2 linked regions of the Geminicoccus roseus DSM 18922 genome follow. The protein of the gene in region 1 interacts with the protein of each later gene in a pairwise test. Links are inferred from orthologs where the notes say so. Each region holds a gene or a part of one and is shown on either strand. Other genes may lie near its edges.

Region 1 (11,421 bases):
TGACGTTCCGGAGCTGGTCGGAACTCCACTCGATCGGATTGCGGATGTGGTTGTCGGCGGCCATGGACTGTCCTCCACGCGCATGGGCGCGGCCGTGCCCGCCAGCCGGAGCGACCGCATCGGTCGCCTGGAGCGCGAGCTCCGCAACCCTTCACATTCCGCAGTATGCGCCAAATGGCGCTGGATGCGAGGTGAATGATCGCTTTGGAATGTCAGGCTAGCGCTGAACCAGCCAGGGAACGTCGATCGCCGGAAGAAGATGCTCAGTGGTTCCGCCGAACAGCCATTCGAGAACACCCTGGGCGCCAAAGCATCCAGACACGAACAGGCCCGGCTCCAGACTGGGCAGGATTGCCGCGATCTCCCCGGCAGCCTCCCCCTGCGCAGCCACCGCCTCGACCCGGACCTTGTGACCATGTGCAGCGACCAGGGTCGCAGCCGGCGCCGCCATGGCCTCGGCTGCGGCGACGCCGTAGCCGAAGGAAAGGATGATCACCTCGCGCTGACCGAACAGGCCCGACCATAGCCCCGTCTGCAGCACGCGCTGCGCCGACTCGCTGCCGTCATAGGCAACGACCACCGGCCCCGGGCCGATCGTGCTGTCGGCCACCAGCAGGACGGGCCGGACGATCCGGTGCAACACATCTTCGACGGGCAAAGCGAAGCCGGTGTCGATGTCGTCACGAGCCTTGGTCTGGGGACGGCCATGCGGGAGGACGACGAGATCCACCATCTCGCTGGCCGCCTGCAGGACATCAGCCGGGGCGCCCTGGTACTCGACGATCTCTGGGGCGATACCCGCCTGGCTCAGCCGGTCGGCAAGGCCGGAACGCTCTGCCTGCAGGCGCTCCTCAAGTCGCTGCGTCAGGACGGTGTCCCGATGCTCCGCCAGGCTCGCCCCGCCGATGCCGTGTGCCTCGCCTCCCCTGATGTCGCGGCGGTCAGGACACATCGCCACCCGCAGCCGAGCACCGAATTGTTCGGCCAGATCACAAGCGGAGAACAGTGCGGCCCCATCGGGCGTCACCGAATCAAGGGCGATCAGGATCGAGCGCAGCATCGCATTCACCTGCAGAGGAGGAGCGGCAAGGTCACCCGACCGAGGCGGTAAGGGGGGTGGTGCGTCTCAGGCGCAGACGCTGGCCACGTGGACCGGAGCGAGGTTCGCCCTCCGGCTCCTCGATCTCGGGCTCGGAAGGTTCCGGCTCGGCAACGGGCGGATTGCTCGGATTCTCGGCCGGCTCTTCGGCAGATGCAGCCTCCGGCTGGGCCGGATAGGGATAGCTGGGAGCAGGCTTCGCGGAAGAAAGCGCCAACGCCATTTCGCGCAGGCGTTCGGGCGCGACCGTCGGCTTCGCCGGACGTGGCTCGGCGACCTCCGCCTCCTCCATGTCGCGCTCGAGTTCCCGGGCATCGGCGATGGTCAGCTTCAACCGCGCGAACTGCTCGAGGAACTCTTCCCGCTCATGGGGCGGCATCCGCTCGACCTGGCGGTCCTCGACCAGCCACTGGGCCTGCTCCAGCACGTGGCGTGCGTGGCTCAGCTGGCCGGAAGGCCGGGTATTCCCTGCCAGGAACTGGGCAAGCGCCTTGGTGGTAGGCTGCAGCAGGCGCAGGAGTTCCCGCGCCGAACCCGGAATACGCTGACCCTGGCCACTGTGCTGGGCGCCCTTGCGGGGCTGCGAGTTGTTCTTGCCCCGCTTCTTCACATTGCGTCGGTAGGGAAACATATTCCTCTTCTGTTCGATGCCAGATCGCGGGGCGAAACTTGCAAGCCCGACCACGCAACTCTGGTTTAACAGCGGCACCGTCCTGATCCGGCCCGCAGGGTGGCAGTGGTTCGTCATCCGGTTGCACGGCGCCTGTCTGGTGGACAGTCCTGTCCGGCGACAGGGCGCCGGGTGCCGGATTTCCATGACCGGTTACTGATCTTGCCCGTGAATCGCCGTTGGTCCCGGGGTTCCCTGGCCTGCCGCATCTTCCTGCTCGTCGACATGCAGGAGGAGGCGCCGCACAGTTCGGCCCACTGAAATATGCATGATAGCTGGGAGGCGTTGCCACAATAATAGGGGCGACTGAGAGAGAATCAAGGAGTTCTCCATCGAAAACCGCTTGATCATCAGGCGGCCCCCTCAGCCTAGATGCGGCCACTCGATCGGCACTTGGGATCTTCGCGAGAAGCCGATGCGCGAGCGCGTTGCTCTGCTTAGGATGCCGCCTTCAGCACAGGAGGATCCGGGCAACAACCCTCGGATCCACGGTCCGGTCCGCGGCACCAGTCGCTCTCCCTGCCCCTCTTGTGCCCGGTCGGCCGTGGGATTCTCCGGTGTCCCTTCCGGTTGCAGCGGCCAGAGCCTGGGCAATCAGATCGCAGAACTCCTCATGATCAAGGATCCGGCCCGTCCAACCTGCTCCGCCAGTTCTCGACAAGCCCGGTGGCAAGCCGACGGCATGCGTGGCGGCGCCATCCTTCGGGAAGGTGTTCGAGCGCGGCCATCGCCTGTAGTTCCTCGATATTCATCCGGTCGACATAGAGGATGTGCCAGAGGCGATGGATCGTCCAGTCGGGGCTGCCTCGGTCGACCAGAACGAGTTCATCGCCGGGTTCGACAGGTCCTTCCTCCACCACACGATAGTACCACCCGGTGCGCCCGGTCGCCTGCACCTTTCTCGCCAGGCCCTGAACATCAAATCGCGCGTCCAGCTTCCAGCATGGCTGGCGACCCTGGCTGACCTCGACCAGCGCACGACCGATCCGGAAGCGGTCGCCGACAGCGACCTCGGCTTCCGTCAGTCCGATCGTCGAGAAATTCTCCCCGAAGGCTGGTGGTGCCGCCAGGAGAGCCGGCCGGTCCAGTTCCTCCCTCCAGAAGGCGTAGTGGTCGAAGGGATAGTGGTGGACAGCCTTGTCCGGCCCGCCATGGATGCGCCGATCACCCTGCACGTCGCCTTCCAGCCCCTCCGAGCCGAGCCAAATCGGGCCCTGGACCAACCGTTTGGCTATGCCACTGGGCGCCAGCCGCGGCCCCAGAGCCGTAAGCTGGCCCACGGCCAGGCCGTCGAGACTTATGTTGGCCAACGGACTACCCTTCGTGGGGGAAAACATGCTGCCGCTTCGCACCACTTGCCTCCGCTCAAGAGCGATGCCGCCGGTTCAGGAACGGGGCCAGGGTCAGTGCGGGACATGCCGGACGCAGGCCACCACGTGAGTCGCCAGAAACAAAGGGAGGCGTCGACCCAGCGGATAACGGCGGGATCTCCACCCATGCATGCCGAATGAGCTGTCACGGAGCGCTCGCTTGCTGCTCGGCGCGAGCCGCGAGCACGGCCGAAGAACAAGCCATCGGCCTGCCGCGACCTGCGGTTGGCCGTCAACCTGGACCGGCCTATGGCCGACAACCGGCGCCTCCGCAGCGGCAGCCCGACCGATCGGTTGAACGCGGCCCGACCACTGTCTCCCGGCCAAGAAGCGGGGAGACGCGCCTCCAGGGCAGGGAAACGGTCGGGGCGCGTCATCAGGGCCGGGGACGAACTGCCCGCTGGCGGAAGGGATCAGAACGGGATGTCGTCATCCAGGTCGCTCGGCGGGGCTGCCGGCCGGCTTCCTCCGCCCCCGCGCGCTGGCTGACGCTCGAAGCCGCCTCCACGGGCGGGAGGAGCGCCACGATCGTCCTCGCCATAGGCATCGTCAGGAGGACCGCTCATCCGGCCACCGCCGCCGCCGCCACCTTCGCCGCCGCCCAACAGCACCAACTCGCCCTTGAACCGGGACAGCACGATCTCGGTCGTATAGCGCTTCTGGCCGGACTGATCCTGCCAGTCACGGGTCTGCAACTGGCCCTCCACATAGACGCTGCGTCCCTTGGCGAGGTACTTTTCTGCGATGTCGGCCAGATTCTCGTTGAGGATCACGACCCGATGCCACTCGGTGCGCTCCTTGCGTTCGCCCGACTGCTTGTCGGACCAGCGCTCGGAGGTGGCGATGGAAAGATGCACGATCTTCTGATTGTTCTGGGTATAGCGGACCTCGGGGTCCCTCCCCAGATTACCCATCAGAATGACCTTGTTGACGCTGCCGGCCATGACCGTCCTCGGCTGTCGCCGCCCAGAAAGGCGGGCGGTGCGGATGAAGTGGCACCCATCTTAACGGCACTCGGGCGCTCCGACGAGGCGCCTGATCCAGGTGGAGGAACATGGCGTAGAGGACATGCGCGCGCGGCTTGTCGAAAGCTTCGCGCTGGTCCATCTATGCCCGGCGGTGTACGCGTTTCGTTCTCCTGCACGTTCCGTCGGCAACCTCCTCTGGCCGGGTACTTCATGGACGACATGATCCGCATTCGTGGTGCGCGCGAGCACAATCTGAAGTCGGTGGACGTCGACATCCCGCGCAATCAGCTGGTGGTCATCACCGGGCTGTCGGGCTCTGGCAAGTCCTCGCTCGCGTTCGACACGATCTATGCCGAAGGCCAGCGGCGCTATGTCGAATCGCTGTCGGCCTATGCCCGGCAGTTCCTGGAGATGATGCAGAAGCCGGACGTCGACCAGATCAGCGGTCTGTCGCCGGCCATCGCCATCGAGCAGAAGACCACCTCGAAGAACCCGCGCTCGACCGTCGCGACGGTCACCGAGATCTACGACTACCTTCGCCTGCTCTACGCCCGGGTCGGCGTGCCCTACTCGCCGGCTACGGGCCTGCCGATCGAGAGCCAGACCGTCCCGCAGATGGTCGACCGGGTGCTGGCCGTGCCCGAGGGGAGCCGTCTCTACCTGCTGGCGCCGATCGTTCGGGGCCGCAAGGGCGAGTACCGCAAGGAGCTGCTGGACCTGCAGCGCAAAGGGTTCCAGCGGGTCAAGATCAACGGCGAACTCTACGACATCGAGGACGCCCCGGCCCTCGACAAGAAGCTCAAGCACGACATCGAGGTGGTGGTCGACCGGATCGTGGTGGCTCCCGATCTCGGCCAGCGGCTAGCCGACAGCGTGGAGACGGCGGTCGAGCTTTCCGATGGCCTGCTGGTGGTGGAGGATGCCGACAACGGGGAGCGCCAGCTCCTGTCCGCCAAGTTCGCCTGCCCGGTCTCCGGCTTCACCATCGCCGAGATCGAGCCGCGACTGTTCTCGTTCAACAGCCCCCATGGGGCCTGCCCGGCCTGCGACGGCCTGGGCCGGACCATGTTCATGGATCCGGACCTCGTGGTGCCGAATCCTGACCTGTCGCTGGCGGAGGGCGCCATCGAGCCCTGGGCCGACAGCACGTCATCCTGGTATCCGCAGACCCTAGCGAGCCTGGCGAAGCATTACGGCTTCGACCTGACCACGCCGTGGAAAAAGCTTCCCGAGAAGGCGCGGGAGGTGGTGCTGAACGGTTCCGGCCGCGAAGCAGTCACCATGCGCTACGCCGACGGCTTGCGCGCCTACGAGACGAAGAAGCCGTTCGAGGGCGTGGTCCCGAACCTGCAGCGACGCTGGCGGGAAACGGACAGTGCCTGGATGCGTGACGAACTATCCGAATATCTGAGTGCCGCGCCATGCACGACCTGCAATGGCTGGCGCCTGAAGCCTGAGGCGCTCTCGGTCAAGATCGACGGCCATCACATCGGCCAGGTCACGGACAAGTCGGTGCAGGATGCCGACCGCTGGTTCGCGACGCTGGATGCCCGGCTGACCGCCCGCCAGGGAGAGATCGCGGTCCGGATCCTGAAGGAGATCCGCGACCGTCTGCGGTTTCTCAACGATGTCGGCCTTGGCTATCTCACCCTTGCCCGGGATTCCGGCACGCTCTCCGGCGGCGAAAGCCAGCGCATCCGGCTGGCCTCGCAGGTCGGCAGCGGGCTCACCGGAGTGCTCTATGTGCTGGACGAGCCGTCGATCGGCCTGCACCAGCGCGACAATGACCGTCTGCTCGCCAGCCTTGTCGGCCTGCGGGATCTCGGCAACACGGTGATCGTGGTCGAGCATGACGAGGATGCGATCCGGGCCGCCGATCATCTGATCGACATGGGTCCGGGTGCGGGCGTGAACGGTGGCATCGTGGTGTCTCAGGGCACCCCGGAGCATGTCATGCACGATCCGGCCAGCCTGACCGGCCAGTATCTTTCCGGCCGTCGCCAGATCCCGGTGCCTGCCAGCCGCCGCGCCATCGACGAGAAGCGCATGCTCAGGCTGGTGAATGCCCGCGCCAACAACCTGCGGGGAGCGACCGCGTCCTTCCCGCTCAGCAACTTCGTCTGCGTCACCGGGGTGTCGGGTTCGGGCAAGTCCAGCCTGGTGGTGGACACGCTCTACCCGGCACTGGCCCGCAAGCTGAATGGAGCCCGCAAGGCTCCGGCGGCGCATGACGACCTGATCGGCCTGGAGCATCTCGACAAGGTGGTCGAGATCGACCAGTCGCCGATCGGCCGCACGCCCCGCTCCAACCCGGCTACCTATACCGGAGCATTCGGCCCGATCCGCGACTGGTTCGCGGGCCTGCCGGAAGCGCGCGCCCGCGGTTACAAGCCCGGCCGGTTCAGCTTCAACGTCAAGGGCGGCCGCTGCGAGGCCTGCCAGGGCGATGGGGTCGTCAAGATCGAGATGCACTTCCTGCCGGACGTCTACGTCCAGTGCGACGTGTGCAAGGGCAAGCGGTTCGAGCGCTCGACGCTGGAGATTACCTACAAGGACAAATCGATCGCCGATGTCCTGGCGATGACGATCGAGGAAGCTACCCAGCTGTTCGAGGCGGTTCCGGCGATCCGCCACAAGCTGGAAACGCTGAAGAGGGTCGGCCTCGGCTACGTGGCCCTTGGCCAGTCGGCGACGACGCTGTCCGGAGGAGAGGCGCAGCGGGTCAAGCTCGCCAAGGAACTCGCCCGGCGCGCCACCGGCCGGACCATCTACATCCTGGACGAGCCGACCACCGGTCTGCATTTCGAGGATGTCCGCAAGCTCCTGGAAGTGCTGCACGCGCTGGTGGACACCGGCAACACGGTGGTGGTGATCGAGCACAACCTCGAGGTGATCAAGACGGCGGACTGGATCGTCGACCTGGGACCGGACGGCGGCACCGGCGGTGGCCAGATCGTGGCGGAGGGCCGTCCGGAGGCGGTGGCCGCCGATCCCGCCAGCCACACCGGCCGCTATCTGGCCCGGCTGCTGCCACCGGCGGCCGCGGCGAATGCGGACATCGATACTCCCCTGCCCGCCAGGAAGCGCCGCCGGGCCTCCTGATCTCAAGGCAGGTGCGCGATCCCGAGCGCCTTTAAGCTTTCGTCAACTTCCTGCGGCTAGCCTCTTGTCCCAAGCGATGCTGCTGTCAGGAGACCGACGTTCATGCCAGTCGACCGGAACCTGCGAATACTGGTGGTTCCTGCCGGTGCTGCGGGCCAGGAAGGCCTGGGCGTCCTGCAATGACGTTCGACACGGGCGCGGCGGCGCCCGGGATCGCCGACCTGCTGCTCGGTCGTGCCAGGAGCGGCATCGTTCGGGACGCGAGCAGGCCGATCATCGGTCTCTGGCTGACGGGCCTCGTCGTTCTCGGCGGACTGCTGGCCACTCCCCCACGGCCAGTGCTGGCTCAGACGGCGGCGGAGCGGGCGACCACCGTCAGCCTAGGCGAGAAGGCGCCGATCCGCTTCCGCTTCGCTGCCCGAGGCGGCACCGACCGGCTCCTGCTGGAAAGCAAGACGGCGTTCGGCATGGTCCGTTCGGGCGATGGCTCAGATCTTGTTCTCCGCTTCGACCGGCCTCTCCTGGGCGAAGCCGATCGGATCTCCATGGTGCTCGGCCGCTCGATCCTGTCGGCCACCGTCGAGGGAGACATCCTGCGCCTGAGGCTGCGACACCGCGTCCAGACTGAAATCAGGCGCGTCTCCCTGCATCAGGCGGTGGTCTCGTTCCGGGAAGCGGCACAGGCTCCCGACCCTCAGGCCGCAGCGACGATCACCGCTCCCCTTGCCCTGCCGGCACTCCTTGCCGAGGACCCGCTGGACAGTTCCCCTCTGCCATCGGGGGAACCATTCGCGCCGGCAGCAAGCCCGGCCGAGGCCGGGAGCTCTCCCTCGTCGTCAGGACAAACGGAGCCGCTGGAGCAACACCTGCTTTCCGCACCCGATCTGGACGAGCGTGCGCCACCACTACGTCCGGCCGTGCTCCGGATCGGGGCGACCAGGGCAACTCCGGACCATGTCGCGGTCGATTATGCCTGGGACCAGGTGGTGCCAGCGGCTGCTTTCCTTCGAGACCACCAGGTCTGGATGGTGTTCGCCGCGGCGACGGCCAAGCTGGCGGCTGATCCGTTTGCCTTGGCACGCAGCCTGGACGGCATGGTCCTGGACGCCGAGCGCCAGGTCGAACCCGACCGGCTGATCTTTCGGCTGGCCCTGGCCCCGGGCGTCCGTCCGGCCTTCGCTCCCGCACCAGGAGGCAACGCCACTTGGCGTCTTTCCCTGGAGCGGAGCGGGAACATTGAACCGGAGGAAGCCACGGCTGCCGTGCCCACGTCCCTCGGGCCAGACGGTACGCTGCATTTCAACTTGCCTGGCCCTGTCCTGGAAGTGGCCGACCGGCGGGCAGGAGACCGCCTCCTGGTGGTGCCGGCAGTACCGGACGCGGCGCAGCCCTTGGGAGCAGGCGGGTATCCAGAACTCGATTTGCTGCCGACGCTGGCGGGGCTGGTACTTCGTCCGCTACGTCCTGATGTCCTGGTGGATACGGCCGATGGCGCAGTGCGGGTACGGCGCAGCGCCCGTCAACCCATGGCAGTCGACGAGACCCAGCCTGGAAGTCGGGCAGCATCCCCCGCCGGCTTGGACTTCCGCAGCCTCGGGGGGGCCGCTGGCTTGGCCGAGCGACGACGGGCCGAGGCGGAACTCGCGCGGGCGCCCGCAGATCCTGCGGCGAGGTCCCGGCTGGTGCGCGTGCTTCTTGGGGCAGGTCTCGTGACCGAGGCGAAGGTTGCGCTTGATCAGGCCGGGGCTGCTGCTCCCACGCTCATCCCGCTTGCCGCCGCAGCTGCGGCACTGGCCGAGCCTCGTGATGTGTCGCCAGAGAGATTTACCGGACTGGCATCGGCCGACGCCGCCGAAGGAGCCTTGTGGCGTGCCTATCTTCACAGCCAGCGGGGCGCCTGGCCCCAGGCTGCGGCGGCCTTCGCCGCATCGGGAGATACACTATTTCACTATCCGCCGGCGCTGCGTCGAATCCTTGGCGAGGCGGTGGTCCGGGCGCTGACCCAATCCGGTGATGGCAACGCGGCACTTGCCATCATCGACCGCCTGATGCCGGCCGCCACCAACCCTGAGGAGCAGGCAGGCTGGAAGCTCCTGCAGGCCGAGGCCCTGGCCAAGGAGAATGCCCTTCCCGCTGCACGGCGACGTCTCGAGGAGGCAGCCAGTCTGGGTGACGATGCGACGGCCCTGCAGGCCGAGGGAGGAATGCTTGATCTGGCTCTGCTGGAGGGAAGCATCGATGCGGCTGGCGCCCAGGCCATCCTGACCGCCATGGCGCCTGCCTGGGAGGGCAGTCATGTCCAGCCCGACATGGAGCGGCGGCTTGCGCAGGTCGCCGCCGCCGCTGGCGACTGGGCCACCGCACTGGCGGCCGCCGACCGGGCTGCCGCGCTGCCGGCGCCGGCTGCTCCGGCCGACCCGGCGGAACCTGCAACACTGCTTGCTCAGGCTCTGGAGGCTTCCGACCTGAACATGTACGAGAGGCTGGACCTCCTGCAGGACCGTTCGCTCGACGAACTGCGGAGCCCGGACCTCATCGAGGGGCTGAAGGCGCTTGCCCGTAGCCTTGGCGAGCACGGCCATCTTGCAACTGCCCAGGCCCTGCGGGCGGCCCTGTCCTGGTTGCCCGAACTGGCTGCCGAGAGCCCCAGCACCCCCGCCGGACCTGCCGAAGACAGGAAGTCGACGCTCTCGCCCGCCACGCTGGAGCTGCTGCAGGTCCTGGAGACGGCCGATCTCGGCAGAGCCGACGATGTCGAGAGCATCCAGCGGGCGCTTTCCGCACTAGCGGAAGGCGGCTGAACAAGCTTCGCGGCAGGTCAGTGCGGCGCGGAGGGTTCAGCGGGGGCGCCCGAAACGCTCCAGGGACTGAGCAAGCTCGCGATGGGTCAGGGCGTAGGTGTCCAGCGGGATGTCCTGCACCGCTGCTTCCCAGGCCTGGCGGATAGCGCGGACGCCGGCGGCTGGACCGCCCGGATGCCCGACGATCCCGCCGCCGCCGAGATACATCAGGTCCACGGTGCGGCCGGTACGGGCGTAGGTCTCCGGTGCCTGGCCACCCCACTGGCCGGAGCAGACCACCGGGAGGGCTCGGTCGGCCGGCGTCAGAAGCGGGGTGCTGCAGGCCTGGAACGAGCGGACGAAGCTCTCGTCGGGCTCCCAGTACTTGGCCCCGATCCCGTTGACCTGGAACTGGTCGACACCCAGGAGGCGCCAGATCTTCTGGTAGACCCGGAACTCGAAGCCGAGCGCCGGATGGCGGGTCAGGATGTCCCAGCCATTGCGATGGGCATGCAGGACCAGCTGGCTGCGCTTGCGCAGGAACGCCATGCCGGCCGGGCCGATCGAGACGATGTTGACCACAGCGGCATTGCCACCGGCAGCAGCGATCAGGTCGTGGTGGCGCAGCATCCGGTCCGGATCGGCCGAGGACAGGCCGAACGCGTACATGACCTTCTTGCCGGTCTTCTGCTCATGATCGAGAATCACCGGCATGATTGCCTTCACCCGCTCCTCGACCGGCGAGTAGCTGGGATCCATCAGCTTCTCGTCGTCCTTGATGAAGTCCACGCCCGCCTCGACCAGTTCCTTGGCGATACGGGCGCTTTCCTCCGGGGCAAGTCCCAGGTTGGGCTTGATGATGGTGCCGATCAGTGGTCGGTCCTTGACGCCGGTGAGGCGCCGCGAGCCTTCGATGCCGAACTGCGGGCCGGGGTGGGCCTGAATGAAGGCGGGCGGCAGGTCGAGGTCGACGACGCGGATGCCGGTCAGGCCCTTGATCGAGAACACGCCGCCCAGGCAGATGGTAAGAAGAGCGGCGATGTCGGTTCCGACCACGTCGAGCGGAAACAGGATCTCGACGTCAGCCCGATGGAAGGGCCCTGGTAAGGCAGTCGGGAAACCAGGCAGATCGGAGGGTGGCAGCGGCCGGATCGCTCCAACTCTGGCAGCGCAGCGTTCCTTCAGTTCGGCAGTCTCTCCCGGAACTTCGGTGAACGTTCCGGTCGATTGGTCGCTGGCGATCTTGGCGGCGATGGCCTCTATCGAACCTGCGGTCTCGATCCGATAGGTCACTCGGATATGCTGCGTGTCCATCGATCCCGTCACCTCTCCCCAAGATTGACGGCAACTGGTATGATCATTAGGCCAAAGCCGTCAACCACGCCGGTCGGAAACCATGCGCATGGCTCCTCTCCTCACCTTCTATGGCGAC
Region 2 (10,996 bases), 2.8 Mb from region 1 along the record:
GCGATGCTGCCGATCGAGCAGGCGACCCAGCTCGCCGTGGGCACGCCGGTGCGCATCGACCTGCCGGGGGAGCCGGCCTCCCGCAGCGGCCAGATCGAGCGGATCGACCTGGCCCTGCCGCTGGACGAGATGGTCGGCGCCCGCAGCCCCCGTCCGGGCTCCCGCTTCGTTCCGGTCGTGGTGCGCCCGGACGAGCCGCTGGCCTTCGACCTGCTCGGCACCCCGGTAAGCGTCGAACTGCGCTGAGGCATCGCAGAAACGTCAGGCCGGAGCTTCGGGCGGGGCGAAGTCACGGATGTCGATGTCCGACTGGCGCACCCCGGTGACGCCGTAGACCTGCAGGACCGATGGCGCCTGCGCGAAGACCTGGTCGCCGCGTACCGACACCATGGCCGCACCCAGGTCGATGACCGTCGACCAGGCCTGACAGCCCTGCTCCGACAGGCGCTCGATCTCGACAAAGGCATCGGCGTCGTCGAGCAGGCCGTTGCCGTTGCTGTCCAGAACGCCGAAATCGAGCGAGGAGGGGAACGGTTCGTCGCTGTAGTGGCTGACGTCGATCTCGTCCTCGCCCCGGACGAAGTCGACGATCCGGTCGATGCCGCTGGGGCCGGGCGGGTTGCCGATCTGGTCGTGGAGCACGATCCAGAAGCGATCCGCGCCCGAGCCGCCGATCATGCGGTCGTCGCCGTCATAGCCATGCAGGCTGTCGTCGCCGGCACCGCCGCTCAGCAGGTCGTTGCCCCCGGCCCAGCCCTGCAGGCCGTCGTTGCCGTCGCCGCCAAAGAGCCGGTCGTCGCCTTTCCCGCCGAACAGGAGGTCGTTGCCCTCTTCGCCATAGGCGGTGTTGGCGGCGCCGTCCTGCTCGTCGCCAGGGTCCGTCGCCATGCCCAGGTAGATCTCGTCGTTTCCCGGCCCGCCCCAGATGCGGTCCGGACCGAGCCCGCCCAGGATCACGTCGTCGCCGGCATCGCCCCGGAGCCGGTCCGCCCCGGCCCCGCCGAGCAGTTCGTCCTGGCCGTCGCCGCCAGAAACGCGGTCGTTGCCGTCGCCGCCGGAGAGCCGGTCGTCGCCGGCCTCGCCGAAAAGGCGGTCCTGGCCCGCCCCGCCATAGGCCCGGTCGTTGCCGGACCCGCCATGGATCAGGTCGTCGCCGGCAACACCGTCGATCCAGTCGTTGCCGCTGCCGCCCCAAAGCTGATCATGGCCGGCGCCGCCATAGAGCCGGTCATTGCCCGCATCGCCCCGGATCCGGTCGTTGCCGGCCTCGCCATGCAGGCGGTCATGGCCTTGCCTGCCGGTGATGAGGTCGTTGCCGCCCCGTCCGTAGATGATGTCGGCGGCTGCCGTGCCGGTCAGGATGTCCGACCGGGCCGTGCCCATCATGGTCGCCATCTGCGTTGCTCCTGGCGGCGGCGCCGATGGGCTCCGCCGCCGTGGTCGAGCCAGTGTCAGGGGGTGCTGAAGAACAGGAAGTCGCTGCTCTGCAGGCCGGTGACGCCGAACACTTGCAGGGTCGCCGGCCCCCAGGGAAACGGATCGTCCGGCTGGATCGACTGGAGCATGGCCTCCAGGTCGATCACGGTGGAACTGGCGGTGACGCCCTGGTCGGTCAGGTCCTGGATGCGGACAAAGGCGTCGGCTGCGTCCAGCACGCCGTTGCCGCTGGTGTCGAGGTCGCCGAAGTCCAGGTCGTAGCGGTACTCGCTCTCGGTGCCGTGCTCGACCCAGATGTGATCTTCGCCCTTGGTGAAGTCGACGATCCGGTCGCTGCCCGGGCCGCCGACGATCGCCAGTTCCTCCCCGGCATTCCAGAACTGGTTCATGAACCGGTCCTGGCCCGCCCCTCCGATCAGCCGGTCGTTGCCGGTATAGCCGTTCAGCGAATCGTTGCCGGCACCGCCGTCCAGCAGATCCTGGCCGCCGACGCCGCCGCTCAGCGTGTCGTCGCCATCGCCGCCATGGATCCGGTCGTTGCCCCGGCCGCCCTGGATGAAGTCGTCGCCCGCGTCGCCGAACCCGGTGTTGCTGCTGGTGTCCTGGTCGTTCTGCGGGATCGGGGAACTGCCGAGGGTGATGAAATCGCGCCCGGCCCCGCCACGGACCACGTCGCTGCCAAGGCCGCTCGCGAGCGAGTCCATGCCATCGCCGCCCTCGATCCGGTCGGCGCCGGCGCGGCCCTCGATCCGGTCGTCCCCGGCACCGCCGAGCAACCGGTCGGCGCCGTCGGCGCCGAAGATCCGGTCATGGCCGGCGCCGCCATCGGCGAAGTTGGCGGCCCGGTCGCCATCAGGCTCCGGCTCGTCCAGGCCACCCAGCAGGCCGACCAGGAGACCATCGTCGCCGTCGCCGCCGAGCAGCGTGTCCTCGCCCAGCCGGCCGGTCAGGATGTCGTTGCCCTCGCCGCCGCGGACGATGTCGTCGCCCGAGCCGCCGGACAGGTAGTCGTTGCCGCCGCCGCCCAGGACGATGTCGTGGCCGTCCCCGCCATAGGCGCGGTCGTCGCCATCGCCTCCGTCGACCAGGTCGTTGCCAGCGCCGCCGTCCAGCCAGTCCCGGCCGATCCCGCCAAAGAGCAAGTCGTGGCCCGACCCGCCATGCAGGCGGTCGTTGCCGGTCTCCCCCCAGATCCGGTCGTTGCCTGCCTCGCCATGGAGGCGGTCGTTGCCCTGCCTGCCGAAAATCCGATCCGCGCCAGCACGGCCATAGATCGTGTCGGCACCGTTGGTGCCGATCAACGTCTCGGGCCGGGGCGTGCCGATGATGGTAGCCATCGACGTGCATCCTGCCGTTGATGTGAGGAGGCGTAACAAAATATTATTGCGCATAATTAATTTTTGGAGGCAAGTATCTTCATCTTGTGGCGGCGTGTCTCATCCTGCCCTGTGCAGGGACGCCACACCGATCCCCTCCTGTTCTCTCGCCGCCGCGCCCCCATCATCTGGGATCAGGCTATTGCGGCATCGGCAGCCCTAAGACCTATGCCCGGATGACCAAGATCCTGAAGCGGGGCCGGAAGATCGACCGGGCCAAGCTTTTGCGCGCGTTTGTCGAGCTGCAGTACAAGCGCAACCACATGGAGCTGGCGCGCGGCAAGTTCCGCGCCAAGGGCGACGTGATCCAGTCTTCCCGGCGCACATGGCGGACAAGGCCTGGCGGCTCGACCCGCTCGGCACCCCGGTGAGCGTGGAGCTGCGCTGATGAAGGCTTCGTGAAGGCTGGTTAGCCGAAGGAGGATATCCGCCGCAGGCTCGCGCCGCCATGCTATGCTTCCTCGGTGTTACCGGGGGACGAAGCATGGACGTCGCGGGAAGGCAAAGGGCGATCTGGTTCTATGCGGGTCTCGGCACCGTCACCGCGGCGACTTTGATGCTGCAGATCGTCGAGACCCGGATCATTTCGGTCCTCTCCTGGTATCATCTGGCTTTCTTCGTCATCAGCATCGCCATGTTCGGCCTGACGGTCGGGGCGGTCTACGTCTACTTGCGGCCGGACCGGTCCACGCCGGACCGGCTGTTCTTCCAGCTCACGGCCGCCACGCTCGCGTTCGCCGTGTCGACGGTGCTTGCCGGGATCGCCCAGCTCACCCTCGCGACCGGCGGCACCGCCTCGCTCACCGCCTTGTTCGCCTGGACGGAGTTCTCCATCTGCCTGGCGATCCCGTTCTTCTTCTCCGGCGTCGTCGTGAGCCTGGCGCTCACCCGCAGCCCCTACCCGATCGGCACGGTCTACGGCGTCGATCTGGTCGGCGCGGCGTTCGGCTGCATCGGCGTGTTGGCGCTGCTCAATGCCACCAGCGGCCCGGCCGCGCTTTTGTGGCTGGGCGCCCTTCTGGGGGTGGCTGCCTTCTGCTTCGCCCGGGCCGCCCCCGTCCCTGCCGCGGCCGGGCGCACGCTCGGAGCGGCCCTGTTCCGCTACCGGCTCCCCATCTGCGTCGCGCTGTTGGCGCTGGCGGCACTCAACGAGCTGACCCCCTACGGGGTCCGCATGATCGTCACCAAGAACCGGTTCGAGGCGACCCGCCTGCTCGACTACGACCAGTGGAACTCGTTCTCGCGGATCACCGTCACCCAGAGCGAGGCGAAGCCCGCCGGCCTGTGGGGGCGCTCGCCGCACACGCCCGACATGCAGGTCGACCAGCGCACGTTGACGATCGACGGTGCCGCCGGCACCAGCATGTACCGCTATGGCGACATCGAGGACCTGCCCTTCCTGCGCTACGACGTCACCAACATCGCCTACGCGATCCCGGGCCTGGAAACCGGCGCGGTGATCGGGGTGGGTGGCGGGCGCGACGTCATCTCCGCCAAGCTGTTGGGCCTCGACGAGGTGACCGGGGTCGAGATCAACCCGATCTTCGTCGACCTCCTGACCGACCGGTTCGCCGACTATTCGCCGCTGGCGCGCGAGCCCGGTGTCGAACTCGTCGTGGACGAGGCGCGCAGCTGGATGGCGCGCGCCGGCCGGTCCTTCGACATCATCCAGATGAGCCTGATCGACACCTGGGCCGCGACCGGCGCCGGCGCCTTCACCCTGTCCGAGAACGGCCTCTACACGACGGAGGCGTGGCGGATCTTCCTTGATCGGCTCCGGCACGACGGCGTGTTCACGGTGAGCCGCTGGTACGCGCCGGGCGACATCAACGAGACCGGCCGCATGGTCAGTTTGGCGGTGGCGACGCTGCTCTCGGCCGGGGCCGAGAACCCGCGCGACCACATCTTCCTGGCCTCGGCGAACCATGTCGCCACGATCGTCATGGCGCGCGCGCCGCTCACGGCCACGGCGCTCGGGGCATTGCGCGGGGCCACCGACCGGCTCGGCTTCAACATCCTCCTCGATCCCGACCGGCCGGGGGCGAGCGAGACCCTGGAGGCGATCGTCTCGGCCCGCACCCCTGCGGCGCTGGCGGCGGTCACCGGCGGCACGATGCTGGACCTGAGTCCGTCCACCGACAGCCGGCCGTTCTTCTTCAACCAGCTCCGCTTCAGCCGGCTGCTGGACTTCGACGTGTTCACCCAGTTCGACAACCCGGGCGTGTTCGGCGGCAACCTGACCGCCACGATCACGCTGGTGATGCTGGTGCTGATCTCGGTCGTGTTCGTGGTCCTGACGATCGTCGTCCCGCTGCGCCCGACGGTGCGCAGGGCCGGCTGGATGCTGGCGGCCGGCGGTACCGCCTACTTCGTGCTGATCGGCACCGGGTTCATGATGGCCGAGATAGCGCTCCTGCAGCGCATGGGCGTGTTTCTCGGCCATCCGGTCTATGCCTTGAGCGTGGTTCTGTTCAGCCTGATCCTTTCCACGGGCATCGGCAGCTTCGTCTCGGAGCGCCTGCTGCTCGACACGCGCCGCCGGCTGGTCCTGTGGGCGCTGGCCAGCGCCGCCTACCTGTTCTGCCTGCCGCTCTGGCTGCCGCCCGTCCTCCTGGCCCTGGAAAGCGCCGGGCTGCTCGTCCGCGCCGGCCTGTGCGTGCTGGTGCTGGCGCCGGCCGGCATCTTGATGGGCTTCGGCTTTCCTACCGGCATGCGGCTGGTCTCGGCGATCGACCCGCGGCCGACCCCCTGGTTCTGGGGCGTGAACGGCGCTGCCGGCGTGTTGGCCGCCGGCATCGCGGTGCTGCTCAGCATCGCGTTCGGGATCGACACGACGCTGCGGGTGGGCGCGCTCTGCTATCTGCTGCTGCTCCTGCCGGCCACCGCGCTCGCGGGACATGGCAGGGCGGTGGCAGGGCCGGCTCGCCCGTTGCAGGCCGCCACCGCGACGTGACGCAGCGGCGTTCGCCTCTTGTTCTCCTGGGCCACCGACCCCACCATGTCGCTGAACCGATTCGGCAACGGCGACGGGTGAAGCATGAACGTGACCGACGGCCTGGCCAGCCTTGACCTGCTCAAGGCGGTGGCGGAGAGCCCGGAGCTGATCCAGCGGCCCGAGGCGGGCCAGTCGCTCCGGCTGGCCTCGGACTACCAGCCGGCCGGCGACCAGCCGCAGGCGATCGCCGAGATCACGCAAGCGCTGTTGCGCGGCGAGCGCGACCAGGTGCTGCTGGGCGTCACCGGCTCGGGCAAGACGTTCACCATGGCGAACGTGATCAAGAACCTGCAGCGGCCGACCCTGATCCTGGCGCCCAACAAGATCCTGGCGGCGCAGCTCTACGGCGAGATGAAGAGCTTCTTCCCGGAGAACTCGGTCGAGTACTTCGTGTCGTACTACGACTACTACCAGCCGGAAGCCTACGTCGCCCGGACCGACACCTATATCGAGAAGACCTCGGCCATCAACGAGCAGATCGACCGGATGCGCCACTCGGCGACCCGGGCGCTGTTCGAGCGCGACGACGTGATCATCGTGGCCTCGGTGAGCTGCATCTACGGCATCGGCAGCCCGGAAACCTATGCCCGGATGACCATGACCCTGAAGCGGGGCCAGAAGGTCGACCGGGCCAAGCTGCTGCGCGCCTTCGTCGAGCTGCAGTACAAGCGCAACGACATGGAGCTGGCCCGCGGCAACTTCCGCGCCAAGGGCGACGTGATCGAGATCTTCCCGGCGCACATGGAGGACAAGGCCTGGCGCATTGATCTCTTCGGCGACACGGTCGATGCGCTGGTGGAGATCGACCCGCTCACCGGCAAGCGGCTGGAGAAGCTCGACCAGATCCGCCTCTACCCCAACAGCCACTACGTGACGCCCAAGCCGACCCTGCAGGCCGCGGTGGAGGGCATCAAGAAGGAGCTGGACGAGACGCTGGAGCACTACCGGTCCACCGGCAAGCTCCTGGAGGCCGAGCGGATCGAGCAGCGCACCACCGCCGACCTGGAGATGATCCTGACCACCGGGTCGTGCTCCGGGATCGAGAACTACTCGCGCTACCTCACCGGACGGGCGCCCGGCGAGCCGCCGCCGACCCTGTTCGAGTACCTGCCGGACAACGCCCTGCTGATCGTCGACGAGAGCCATGTCACGGTCCCGCAGGTGGGCGGGATGTACAAGGGCGACTTCGCCCGCAAGTCGATCCTGTCCGAGTTCGGCTTCCGCCTGCCGTCCTGCAAGGACAACCGCCCGCTCAAGTTCGAGGAGTGGGACGCGATGCGGCCGCAGACGATCTTCGTCTCCGCCACGCCCGGCGACTGGGAGCTGGCGCGCACCGGCGGCGTGTTCTCCGAGCAGGTGATCCGCCCGACCGGGCTGATCGACCCGGTGTGCGAGGTCCGCCCGGTGGAGAACCAGGTCGACGACCTGATGCACGAGATCCGCCTGGCCAAGGAGAAGGGCCTGCGCACCCTGGCCACCACGCTGACCAAGCGGATGGCCGAGGATTTGTCGGAGTACCTGCACGAGCAGGGCATCCTGGTCCGCTACATGCATTCCGACATCGACACGCTGGAGCGCATCGAGATCATCCGCGACCTGCGCCTGGGCAAGTTCGACGTGCTGGTCGGCATCAACCTTTTGCGCGAGGGCCTGGACATTCCCGAATGCGGGCTGGTCGCGATCCTGGATGCCGACAAGGAAGGCTACCTGCGCTCGGAGACCTCGCTGGTGCAGACGATCGGCCGGGCGGCGCGCAACGTGGACGGTAAGGTCGTGCTCTACGCCGACAAGCGCACCCGCTCGATCGAGGCGGCCCTGTCGGAAACCGAGCGGCGGCGCACCAAGCAGCTCGCCCACAACGAGGCGCACGGCATCACTCCGCAGACGATCAAGCGGCACATCGCCAACATCCTCCAGGACGTGGCGGAGCGCGACTATGTGACGGTCAACCTGGTGGAGGACCAGCCCACCATCCTGACCGGCATGGAGCTGCAGCGCCATATTGGCGAGCTGGAGAACAGGATGCGCAAGGCCGCGGGCAACCTGGAGTTCGAGGAGGCCGCCCGGCTGCGCGACGAGATCAAGCGGCTGGAGGACGGCGAGCTCGGCATGCCGACCCGGGCGGTGGCGCAGGCCAACGCCCATGCCTGGAAGCCCACCAGCAAGTCGCGGGCGGAGAAGGCGCGCGACGCCAAGGCCAGGGCGCGCGGCCGCAAGCGGCAGGGGGCGTGAGCGCCCGCTGCCTCGTCCAGCGCAGGATGGGGACCGGGCGGTCCGGCGCGACGCGGCACCTTGCGCCCGAAGAACCCTGGGCCCGGGCTCGGCGGCTGTCAGACTATCGCTGCAATAGCACGAGGCGTTGTCAGTAGATTTCCCGGATCCTTCGCAAGCTGGCTGGCCGCGATGCGGTCATCTTGATGGCAGGTTTCCTGCGGCGGCCGGCTATGGCGGTGCTTTCGGAAGATGCCGCTTCAAAATATACAATACTCGATAGGCCAGATTTCTAAATTTGCAATGATTAGACTGTTCTGGCCAGAATAATGCTCAGTTTGAAGGTCAGGTTACTTCCGTCGGCAAAGATCCTTGTGGCGGGTTCCTGAACTGACTAGAATCCAGTCGGGGCAATGTTCTTCTGCCCTGCTGGACCCGCGGTGACCCGGGTTCCCTGTCCACCGCCCGGCAGCGGCGGACCGATCGGCCGCGATGATCGGCTGCACGGGCGTGGGACAGGCATTTCGGTCATCGGCATGCTTGGCTGTGACGGAGATGGCCGTCGTGACGGAACGTGGTTGATGCGGGCAGTGCCGGGCGCCGCTGGCGCGGCACGGGCGCCGGCCTGCTGATCCTGCTCGCGCAGCCCTTGGGCGCAGAAGCCGTCGCCCAGGACCTCACGGTCCGCGTGCAAGACGGCCAGAGCCTGCGGGACATCGCCGAGGCGGAGCTGGGCGATCCCGACCTGTGGACGGAGATCCTGCGCGCCAACGGCCTCGCCTCGCCCGCGGAGGTGCGCCCGGGCATGGAACTGGCCATTCCGAAGGGTGAGATCGCGGCCGCCGACCGGGCTTTGGGCCGGGCGCTGGCCGCGATCCAGCAGGCCACCGAGCAGGGTGCCCGCCTGTTCGCACGCGCGCAGATCGAGCAGGGCATCGCCCGCTATGACGAGGGCGTCGCCCGGCGCAAGGCAGGGGAATGGGCTGGCGCCGCCGCGGCCGCGGACGAGGCGCGAGAGGCCGCCGCCCTGGCGCTGCAGCTCGCCGCCGCCAGCCGGGATGCCGCCGCCGAGGCGCGGCTGACCGACCGCGAGGGTTCCGTCGAGGGCCGCACCCCGCAGGAACTGGTGTGGTCGGATCGGGAGCGCGATGCGGTCCTGATCGAGGAGGAGAAGCTGCGGACCCTGTCGCGCTCCTCGGCCCAGATCACGTTCCGCGACGAGAGCAGGCTGCGCCTCAATGCGAACTCGCAGGCGGTGATCCGGCGGATGCGCACCGACCCGCTGAGCCGCAGCGAGGAAGCCAAGGTGAGCCTGGTGGAAGGCGATTTCTACGCCCTGCTCAGCGGCAAGACCGAGCGCAAGACGTTCGAGCTGGAGGTGCCGGAGGTCGAGACGCAGGTCGAATCGCGCAGCTTCTGGGTCCGCCACGACGGCAGCGGCTCCAAGTTCACCAACTACGACGACGGCGTCCTGCGGGTCGCCGCGCGCGGCGCCGAGGTCGCCCTGGGCCGCAACGAGGCAGCGCTGGTGCGCACCGGGCAGCAGCCCGGCGACAAGGTCGACATCCATGGCCCGCCGGTCCTGAGCGGGCCGCCGGACAATGGCGAGACGGTCACCGCCGCCGTGGAGCTGCGCTGGCAGCCGGTGGAGGAGGCGGTGGGCTATTGGCTGGAACTGGCCCTCGACCAGGCGTTCCAGCGGATGGAGCTCAGCCGCTGGGGACTCCGGGATACCGGTTTCGCCACGGACGAACTGGAGATCGGCACCTACTACTGGCGCATCGCCGCCCTGGACAAGTTCGGCCTGCCGGGGGAGCGCAGCCCGGTCTGGCGCTTCCATGTCCGCATCGACCAGACGCCGCCATTCCTGAGCATCGCGACGCCGCCGGAGGATGCGGTCGTCACGGGCTCCCCGGTCGCCGTGACGGGCCAGACGGAGCCCGGGGCGCTGCTGCGCCTCGACGGCCAGCCGGTGCCGGTCGACGATGAGGGCCGCTTTCGCGCCGATCTCCAGCCGGGACCCGCGGGCGAATTCCTGCTCGAGGCGACCGACCCGGCCGGCAACGTCACCCGCCGCCGCCGCGCCTACCGCCATGTGCCGGACGAGGCGGCGGTGCTGCGCTTCGACGAGGCCATTCCGCGCCAGGCGCCCAGGCACTTCGTCACCCGGCGCGACGTGATCTCGCTGTCGGGCACCACCCATGCCGGAGCCCGGCTCCTGGTGCAGACGGCCGGGCAGCCGCTGCGCGAGGCGGCCTATGCTGGCGAGGACGGACGCTTCACCCTGAACGTCCCCGCCATGGGCGGCACGACCGACTACACCATCGAGGTGGTGCAGCGCTCCGGGTCGCGCAGCCGCGAGAACTTCAGCGTCAGCGTCGACCGCGATCCGCCCGACCTCGGCCTCGACCTGCCGCCGCCAGCGATCACCTCGGTGGAATGGCTGCCCGTGCGCGGCCAGGCGACCGGCGCGGCCAGCCTCACCCTGAACGGCGACCCGGTGCGGCTGATCGGCGACCAGTTCGACCGGACGGCGACCCTCGTCGCCGGGCCGAACATGTTCAGGCTGGAGGCGGTGGATCGGGTCGGCAACGCCCGGGTGGAAAGCTTCGTGGTCCATCTCGACCAGCAGCCGCCGGAACTGATCGGCCACCGGGTGACGCCCGAGCAGGTGCAAGCGGGCGGCCCGGTCCGCGTGGAGGTCGAGGCCAGGGACGCCGCGGGCCTGCGGCAGGCCGCGCCGTTCAGGCTGCGGGTGGGCGGCACCGACTACGGGGACTTCCTCGAACTCAGCGGCGATGCCGGGCGCTATGGCGCCACCGTGCTGCTGCCGCCGGAGGCGGCCGGAGCGGTGAGCCTGCGGGAAGTGGAGATCGAGGACTACGCCGGCAACAAGGCGCGCTTCGCGTTCGGCCGCTAGGTCGTGGGGGGAAGGGACATGGGTCAGGGTGCCTGGCGGACGCGGATGCGGCCGGTC

The links.
Region 2: the proteins of uvrA (region 1) and uvrB interact in binary tests that used the Escherichia coli proteins (3 or more experiments, as listed by UniProt). The link is inferred for Geminicoccus roseus DSM 18922 from one-to-one orthologs.

The regions. Positions count from the first base shown.
Region 1 is NZ_KE386572.1:4,778,050-4,789,470, forward strand. What follows is about bases 3,996-7,409. They hold uvrA (excinuclease ABC subunit UvrA), read left to right. Parts: upstream 3,996-4,317; coding sequence 4,318-7,209; downstream 7,210-7,409. Other genes in these bases: ssb (single-stranded DNA-binding protein), read right to left, coding at 3,996-4,083. Outside these bases: GEMRO_RS31445 (DUF2189 domain-containing protein), read right to left, coding at 1-64; GEMRO_RS34450 (universal stress protein), read right to left, coding at 218-1,060; GEMRO_RS0123605 (hypothetical protein), read right to left, coding at 1,092-1,730; GEMRO_RS0123610 (MOSC domain-containing protein), read right to left, coding at 2,387-3,106; more of ssb, read right to left, coding at 3,553-3,995; GEMRO_RS34455 (hypothetical protein), read left to right, coding at 7,677-10,010; 3-oxo-isoapionate-4-phosphate decarboxylase OiaX, read right to left, coding at 10,047-11,303; GEMRO_RS0123635 (four-carbon acid sugar kinase family protein), read left to right, coding at 11,386-11,421. UniProt on the Escherichia coli protein: The UvrABC repair system catalyzes the recognition and processing of DNA lesions. UvrA is an ATPase and a DNA-binding protein. A damage recognition complex composed of 2 UvrA and 2 UvrB subunits scans DNA for abnormalities.
Region 2 is NZ_KE386572.1:1,987,609-1,998,604, forward strand. Bases 5,457-8,445 are described here. They hold uvrB (excinuclease ABC subunit UvrB), read left to right. Parts: upstream 5,457-5,850; coding sequence 5,851-8,040; downstream 8,041-8,445. Other genes in these bases: GEMRO_RS0110490 (spermidine synthase family protein), read left to right, coding at 5,457-5,766. Outside these bases: GEMRO_RS0110470 (PilZ domain-containing protein), read left to right, coding at 1-246; GEMRO_RS28970 (calcium-binding protein), read right to left, coding at 262-1,395; GEMRO_RS28975 (calcium-binding protein), read right to left, coding at 1,452-2,774; GEMRO_RS0110485 (hypothetical protein), read left to right, coding at 2,990-3,184; more of GEMRO_RS0110490, read left to right, coding at 3,298-5,456; GEMRO_RS0110500 (FecR domain-containing protein), read left to right, coding at 8,594-10,939. UniProt on the Escherichia coli protein: The UvrABC repair system catalyzes the recognition and processing of DNA lesions. A damage recognition complex composed of 2 UvrA and 2 UvrB subunits scans DNA for abnormalities.